Rheinheimera salexigens: one gene and its partner. Each later gene encodes a partner of the first gene's protein in a complex. Links are inferred from orthologs where the notes say so. Each region holds a gene or a part of one and is shown on either strand. Other genes may lie near its edges.

What was found.
Region 2: the proteins of BI198_RS08085 (region 1) and lolA are in contact, whole or in part, in a cryo-EM structure (PDB 7ARM), measured with the Escherichia coli proteins. The link is inferred for Rheinheimera salexigens from one-to-one orthologs.

Annotation. Positions count from the first base shown.
Region 1 is NZ_MKEK01000001.1:1,761,334-1,764,662, reverse strand. What follows is about bases 32-3,030. They hold BI198_RS08085 (lipoprotein-releasing ABC transporter permease subunit), read right to left. Parts: upstream 2,151-3,030; coding sequence 912-2,150; downstream 32-911. Other genes in these bases: BI198_RS08075 (lipoprotein-releasing ABC transporter permease subunit), read right to left, coding at 2,819-3,030; lolD (lipoprotein-releasing ABC transporter ATP-binding protein LolD), read right to left, coding at 2,143-2,826; BI198_RS08090 (DUF2062 domain-containing protein), read left to right, coding at 320-844; BI198_RS08095 (DNA internalization-related competence protein ComEC/Rec2), read right to left, coding at 32-294. Also shown: more of BI198_RS08095, read right to left, coding at 1-31; more of BI198_RS08075, read right to left, coding at 3,031-3,329. UniProt on the Escherichia coli protein: Part of an ATP-dependent transport system LolCDE responsible for the release of lipoproteins targeted to the outer membrane from the inner membrane.
Region 2 is NZ_MKEK01000001.1:2,136,841-2,140,169, reverse strand. Bases 150-3,148 are described here. They hold lolA (outer membrane lipoprotein chaperone LolA), read left to right. Parts: upstream 150-1,320; coding sequence 1,321-1,977; downstream 1,978-3,148. Other genes in these bases: BI198_RS09755 (replication-associated recombination protein A), read left to right, coding at 1,978-3,148; BI198_RS09765 (DNA translocase FtsK), read left to right, coding at 150-1,320. Also shown: more of BI198_RS09765, read left to right, coding at 1-149; more of BI198_RS09755, read left to right, coding at 3,149-3,329. UniProt on the Escherichia coli protein: Participates in the translocation of lipoproteins from the inner membrane to the outer membrane.

The DNA of each region.
Region 1 (3,329 bases):
AATGGTACTGGTGCTGCTGCTTTTAAAAGTGCCGTTAGTACCAGTAGAAGAACCGATAATTACACTACTAATATTTGACGATGCTACAAGCTGCAATTGTGTCGTATAATACTGATTAGTCTGTAGCAACCAAAGACTAATAAATACTATTGCGCCAACAATAAAATAGATCCGCCGCCAAATCGCACACAGCAATATTGGCACTAACATAAATAGTGTAAAAAGAGGTGGCACTATTGGCAGAAATAACGACAATAGGCTTGCAGCAAGTACACCCAGGCAAAATAACGTCATGTTCATTTTTTGTGAATAGGTTGTAATGGCAAAGAACTTTATTAAGAAATATCTACCATCTCCAGAAAAAATCAAGCAACAAAAGATATTAAAGTTGTTTGGTAGCTTATTGCATGATGGTAATTTATGGCATTTGAACCGTAAGTCAGCTCGCGGCGCTTTTGCTGTGGGGTTATTTTTTGCTTGGATGCCAATCCCATTTCAAATGGTCGCCTCTGCGGCCGTGGCTATCCCGTTACGGGTTAATTTACCGTTATCTGTGGCGTTAGTCTGGCTTACTAATCCTTTTACCATGCCGTTTTTATTTTATCTTAGCTATGTTATTGGCACTATCGTACTGCAAACTCCAGTAGAGCATTTTGCGTTTGAAGCCAGTTGGCAATGGTTGCAGCATAGTATTGCCACTATTGGCAAACCATTTATGGTTGGCTGTTTATTGATGGGAATTTTTTCAGCGATTGTCGGATATTTTGGTATTGATTGGTTGTGGCGCTTGTCGGTAAGAAAAGCCCAAACTAAGCGTAAGTTAAAACGTAATCCTAAATACTAGGTACTAAGTTCAAAACCCAGGTTCAATATAACAATTTCGCTGCCAGCAAACGCTTGGCATTAAACCGTTACTTTTGGCCTAACACCATTGCTGGTTGTACTTTACTGGCGCGTAGTGCAGGGTAAAACGTCGCTATTAAACTCATTAATAATGCCACTAAACAGGTAATAACGACATCTTCTAACTGCAGCACAGACGGCACAAAATTAACAAAATAAATGCTAGGGTCTAAAATAGCATGACCTAATACCGTGCTGATCCCAGCGAAAATGAGTTCAATATTAGTTGCCAGTAGCACACCAATAATGCCGCCTAATATCGTTCCTATTAAACCGTTTAACCAACCTAAACAAATAAATATCAATATAATACTGCGCTGTGGCATACCCATTGTCAGTAAAATGGCAATATCACTTTGCTTTTCACGCACTGCCATAACCAGAGTTGCTACGATATTAAAACACGCCACGGCAATCACCAGCGCTAGCACCAGATACAAAATAGTCCGCACCATTTGAATATCTTGATAAACATGACCTTGACTGCGAAACCAATCTAACAAGTACACATAATCATTCGACCGTCGGCCTAACTCGCGCGCCATTTCAGGAGCTGCAAAAATATCGTTTAACCGAAATGCAAAGCCTTGCACTGTTGCTTCTGGGTAATGCAATAATTGGGCTAACGCGTCTATATCAAGCCAAGCTTGGCTGTAATCTAACTGACCACCGATAGCAATAACGGCACTAACGGTGAGTGCGACATTGCTATAGCTAGCCAAACGACCATCCTCGGCTAATGTGGGTAATAATAACTGTACGCTATCCCCCACTTTCACCTCTAAAGCATCAGCTATACCTTTACCTAACACAATATCGGTGGCGGATAATTTCTTTAACTGGCCGGCAATAACATAATCAGCAAAATCACTTATGCGCTGCTCGTAATCTAAAGCTATGCCACGCACTTCTGCCGCTTTAACGGCCAAACCTTGGCGTAGCATGCCGTTGGTTTTGATATAAGGCGCGCCCGCTTCAACGCCTTCGGTTTGACTTAAATCGGTTAATTTAACTTGCCAGTCAGAAATACTTTCACTAACAGCCTCTAATTCTACATGCGGGATCACTGACAACAAGCGCTGCTTTAACGCTTGCTCAAAACCATTCATCACCGACAAAGCGACAATTAAAATAGCCACTCCCAGCGCAATACCTAAGGTAGAGCTGGCAGAAATAAAACGAATAAAACCACTGGTTTGTTTGTTAGAGCGATAGCGTCGGGCAAACTGCCAAGCCAGTTTAACCATGACCCAGCTCCAAACTTCCCTCTCGCATCAAATAATACTTATCTAATTTTTTAGCTAAGGTTAAATCGTGGGTAACAATAATAAAGCTGGTATTTGATTGTTGATTTAGCTCACGCAATAATTGATAAATGCTTTCTGCAGTATGCTGATCTAAATTACCGGTAGGCTCATCGGCTAGCACTAAGGCCGGCTCGGCCACTAACGCTCGCGCAATCGCCACACGTTGCCGCTCTCCACCGCTTAACTCAGCCGGTTTATGGCTAGCTCGTTGCTCTAAACCGACACGTTGTAGTATGGCTAAGGCTTTTTCATTAGCTAATTGTTTGCTTATACCATTAATGAGCAACGGCATAGCCACGTTTTCTAGAGCTGTAAAGTCCATTAACAAATGATGAAACTGGTATATAAAGCCCAACTGTTGATTGCGCAGCTGAGCTTTACGTTTACTGGTCATCTTGGCAATATCTTCGCCTAATAACTGCACCGAGCCGCTATCAGCTAAGTCTAGACTGCCCAGTATATGTAATAAGGTGCTTTTACCTGAGCCAGAGCTGCCCACTATGGCTAACATTTCACCGCTGTTAACGGTTAAGTCAACACCTTGTAATACTTTAACTTGCTGCAAGCCATCACGGTAACTTTTGCTTATCTGCTGTGCAGTTAATACTTTATTCATCACGTAAAATTTCCGCTGGATTAACACGTACTGCTTTTCTTGCTGGATACCATACTGCCAGCAACGTCAGCATGACGGCGCTTAATAAAATTAATAAGATTTGTTGCAGTTGAATATCAATTGGCAACACCGCCACTGAACTGATATGTAAACCCAAAACACTCAGTATGTTATTTAGCTGCCAACTGAGTAAGATACCGGCTATAGCACCAGAAATCGCGCCAACAACGCCATTACTAATACCTTGCATGGCAAAAATATTGAATAATTGCTTATCGGTCATACCCAAGGTTTTTAAAATGGCAATTTCAGCTTGTTTGTCGGTGACCATCATTACCAAAGCAGAGACAATATTAAATGCCGCTACGGCCACTATCAGCAATAACATTAACCACATCATGCCTTTTTCCATGGCTACTGCGGCAAATAATTTGCCATGACTTTGTCGCCAATCAGTGACTTTTAAGCTGGGATCTTGGGCTAATTTTGCCGATAATAAAGGT
Region 2 (3,329 bases), 380 kb from region 1 along the record:
TTAGCACCGGGTATAAAAGTCAGTAAAATTACTGGGTTAGCAAAAGATTTAGCGCGTTCGTTATCGGCTATTAGTGTGCGGGTAGTGGAAGTTATCCCGGGTAAATCGTTTATTGGTATAGAGCTACCGAATAAACATAGAGAAATTGTCCGTTTATCCGAAGTTATTGGTGATGAGGTTTTTGAACAGTCTAAATCGTCGTTAACCATGGTGTTAGGTAAAGATATCGCCGGTAAATCGGTAGTAGCCGATTTAGCCAAAATGCCGCATTTATTAGTTGCGGGTACTACCGGCTCTGGTAAGTCGGTCGGCGTTAACGTGATGATTTGTAGTTTATTGTATAAATCGACCCCAGATGACGTTCGGTTTTTAATGATTGACCCTAAAATGCTGGAATTGTCTATTTACGAAGGCATACCGCACTTATTAACCGAAGTCGTCACCGACATGAAGGATGCAGCTAATGGCTTGCGCTGGTGTGTGGGTGAAATGGAGCGGCGTTATAAATTAATGTCAGCGTTAGGTGTGCGTAATTTAAAAGGCTATAACGCTAAAGTTAAAGAAGCTATTGCAGAGGGTACGCCGCTTAAAGATCCGTTATGGCGGCCGTCAGACGATATGCGTACTGAGCAGCCTGAGTTAGAAAAACTGCCGTCTATTGTTGTGGTTATCGACGAATTTGCCGACATGATGATGATCGTCGGTAAAAAAGTTGAAGAGTTAATTGCTCGGATCGCGCAAAAAGCTAGGGCTGCGGGTATTCATTTAATTTTAGCCACTCAGCGTCCGTCAGTAGACGTAATCACGGGCTTAATAAAAGCTAACATTCCCACCCGTATTGCGTTTCAAGTGTCATCGAAAATTGATTCGCGGACAATTCTTGATCAGCAAGGTGCTGAAAGCTTATTGGGTATGGGTGATATGTTGTATTTACCGCCCGGCTCGGGTGTACCAACACGGGTGCATGGTGCTTTTGTTGATGACCATGAAGTGCATGCTGTGGTTGCAGATTGGAAACGCCGTGGTAAGCCAAATTATATTGCGGAAATATTAAGTGGCGAAACCAATGAAGAAAATTTATTACCCGGCGAGTCGTTAGAAGGCGATGACGATGAGTCAGACGTGTTATACGATCAAGCTGTCGCTTTTGTTACAGAAACACGTAGAGCGTCGGTGTCAGGTGTACAGCGTAAGTTTAGAATTGGCTATAACCGTGCTGCACGCTTAGTAGAACAAATGGAGCGCAGTGGCATAGTGAGTGGTCCTGGCAACAATGGTAATCGTGAAGTAATGGCGCCACCCCCGCCAAGAGGACATTAAATGATACGTTTATTAATTTCTACCGTGCTGTTGTGCGGTATCAGCTTTTCATCGGTTGCAGCTCAAAGCGCGGCCAATAAGACTGTAAATGTTGCAACTAACAGCGCAGAGCAAACGTTACAACAAAAACTTAAGCAGATTAAAACCTTTTCTGCTCAATTTACCCAGCAGGTTTATGATCAGCAGCAACAAGTATTACAACAAGCAGAAGGTGAATTAAATTTAAAACAGCCTGAGCTATTTAGATTTGCCACCACAACGCCAGAAGAAAACTTATTTATCGGTGATGGCCAGTCGTTATGGTTTTACAGTGCACCATTAGAACAGTTAACCATTTATGATGCAGCAGCCGAAGTAAACCGGACACCTTTTGTGTTGTTAACCTCTAATGATCCGTCATTGTGGGCTAATTTTACGGTTAAGCAGCAACAACAACAATTTACTATTACGGCTAAAGATAGCAGCAGCCAAGTAACAGAATTAACCCTTCGCTTTGCCGGAGATGCCTTGTCTGAGATGCAAGTGATGGATATTAACCAACAGCTTAGTGTGTTTAAATTTATTGCCGTGCAACTTAATGTGCCGTTAGCCGATGGTTTGTTTCACTTTACGCCACCTGAGTTCACAGAAATTGATGATCAGCGCAGCCGAAATTAAATGAGACCTTTATCTTTAGATTTTGCCGATGATTTTCGTCCCTTAGCGGCGCGAATGCGGCCGACAAACTTAACGGAATATGCAGGGCAACAACATCTTGTAGGCGAGGGCACGGCTTTACGTAAAGCAATTATGGCCGGCAGAGTGTTTTCGGTTATTTTATGGGGGCCACCAGGCACCGGTAAAACCACCTTAGCTGAAGTAATCGCCGCGCACGCTGATGCCAGTATTATAAAACTTTCTGCCGTGACATCCGGTATTAAAGATATTCGTGACGCCATTACCGAAGCCCAACAACGACAACAGCAGCAACAGCAGCGCACCTTATTGTTTGTTGATGAAGTGCATCGTTTTAATAAAAGCCAACAAGATGCTTTTTTACCGTTTATTGAAGATGGCACCATTATTTTTATTGGCGCTACTACTGAGAACCCGTCATTTGCGCTAAATAACGCTATTTTATCCCGTGCCAGAGTCTGTGTACTTAAATCGCTAACTGAAGCAGATTTACGCCAAGTATTACAACAAGCCTTAACGGATAAAGAGCGCGGTTTAGGTCTTGAAAATATTCAACTGACGGCTGATGCCGAACAGCTATTGCTGCGACTGGCCGATGGTGATGCGCGTAAGTTGCTTAATTTATTAGAACAAGCAGCAGAATTAACGACCAATGAAAATGGTACTGATAGCAGTTCTGATACTAGTACTAAGACCATCGAGTTTGAAACCTTTAAAAATTTAATGCCGCGCCAGTTACCGGGATTTGATAACCAAGGTGACTTATTTTATGATCTTATTTCGGCTTACCATAAGTCGGTGCGCGGCTCAGATCCAGATGCAGCCTTATATTGGTATTGTCGTATTTTAGCTGGCGGCGGTGATCCGTTATATGTAGCCAGGCGCTTACTGGCTATTGCCAGCGAAGATATTGGCACTGCTGATCCAAGGGCGTTAACCTTAGCTATTAATGCTTGGGATACGTTTGAGCGGGTTGGGCCTTCTGAAGGTGAGCGGGCTATTGCTCAAGCCACGGTATATATGGCATTAGCACCAAAAAGCAATGCAGTATATATGGCATTTAATGAATTAAAACAGCTTGTTGCAGACACACCTGCTTACGAAGTGCCTTTGCATTTACGTAATGCACCCACTAAGTTAATGCGCGAGTTAGGCTTTGGTGAAGGTTATCGTTATGCCCATAACGAGCCCGGTGCGTATGCAGCCGGTGAACGTTATTTACCAGAGCAATTGGCCGATAACCAATTTTATCAGCCGAGCAATCGCGGTATGGAAAAACAACTGGCAGAAAAGCTAGCTTATTTACGCCAGCTGGATCAACAAAGCCCAAAGAA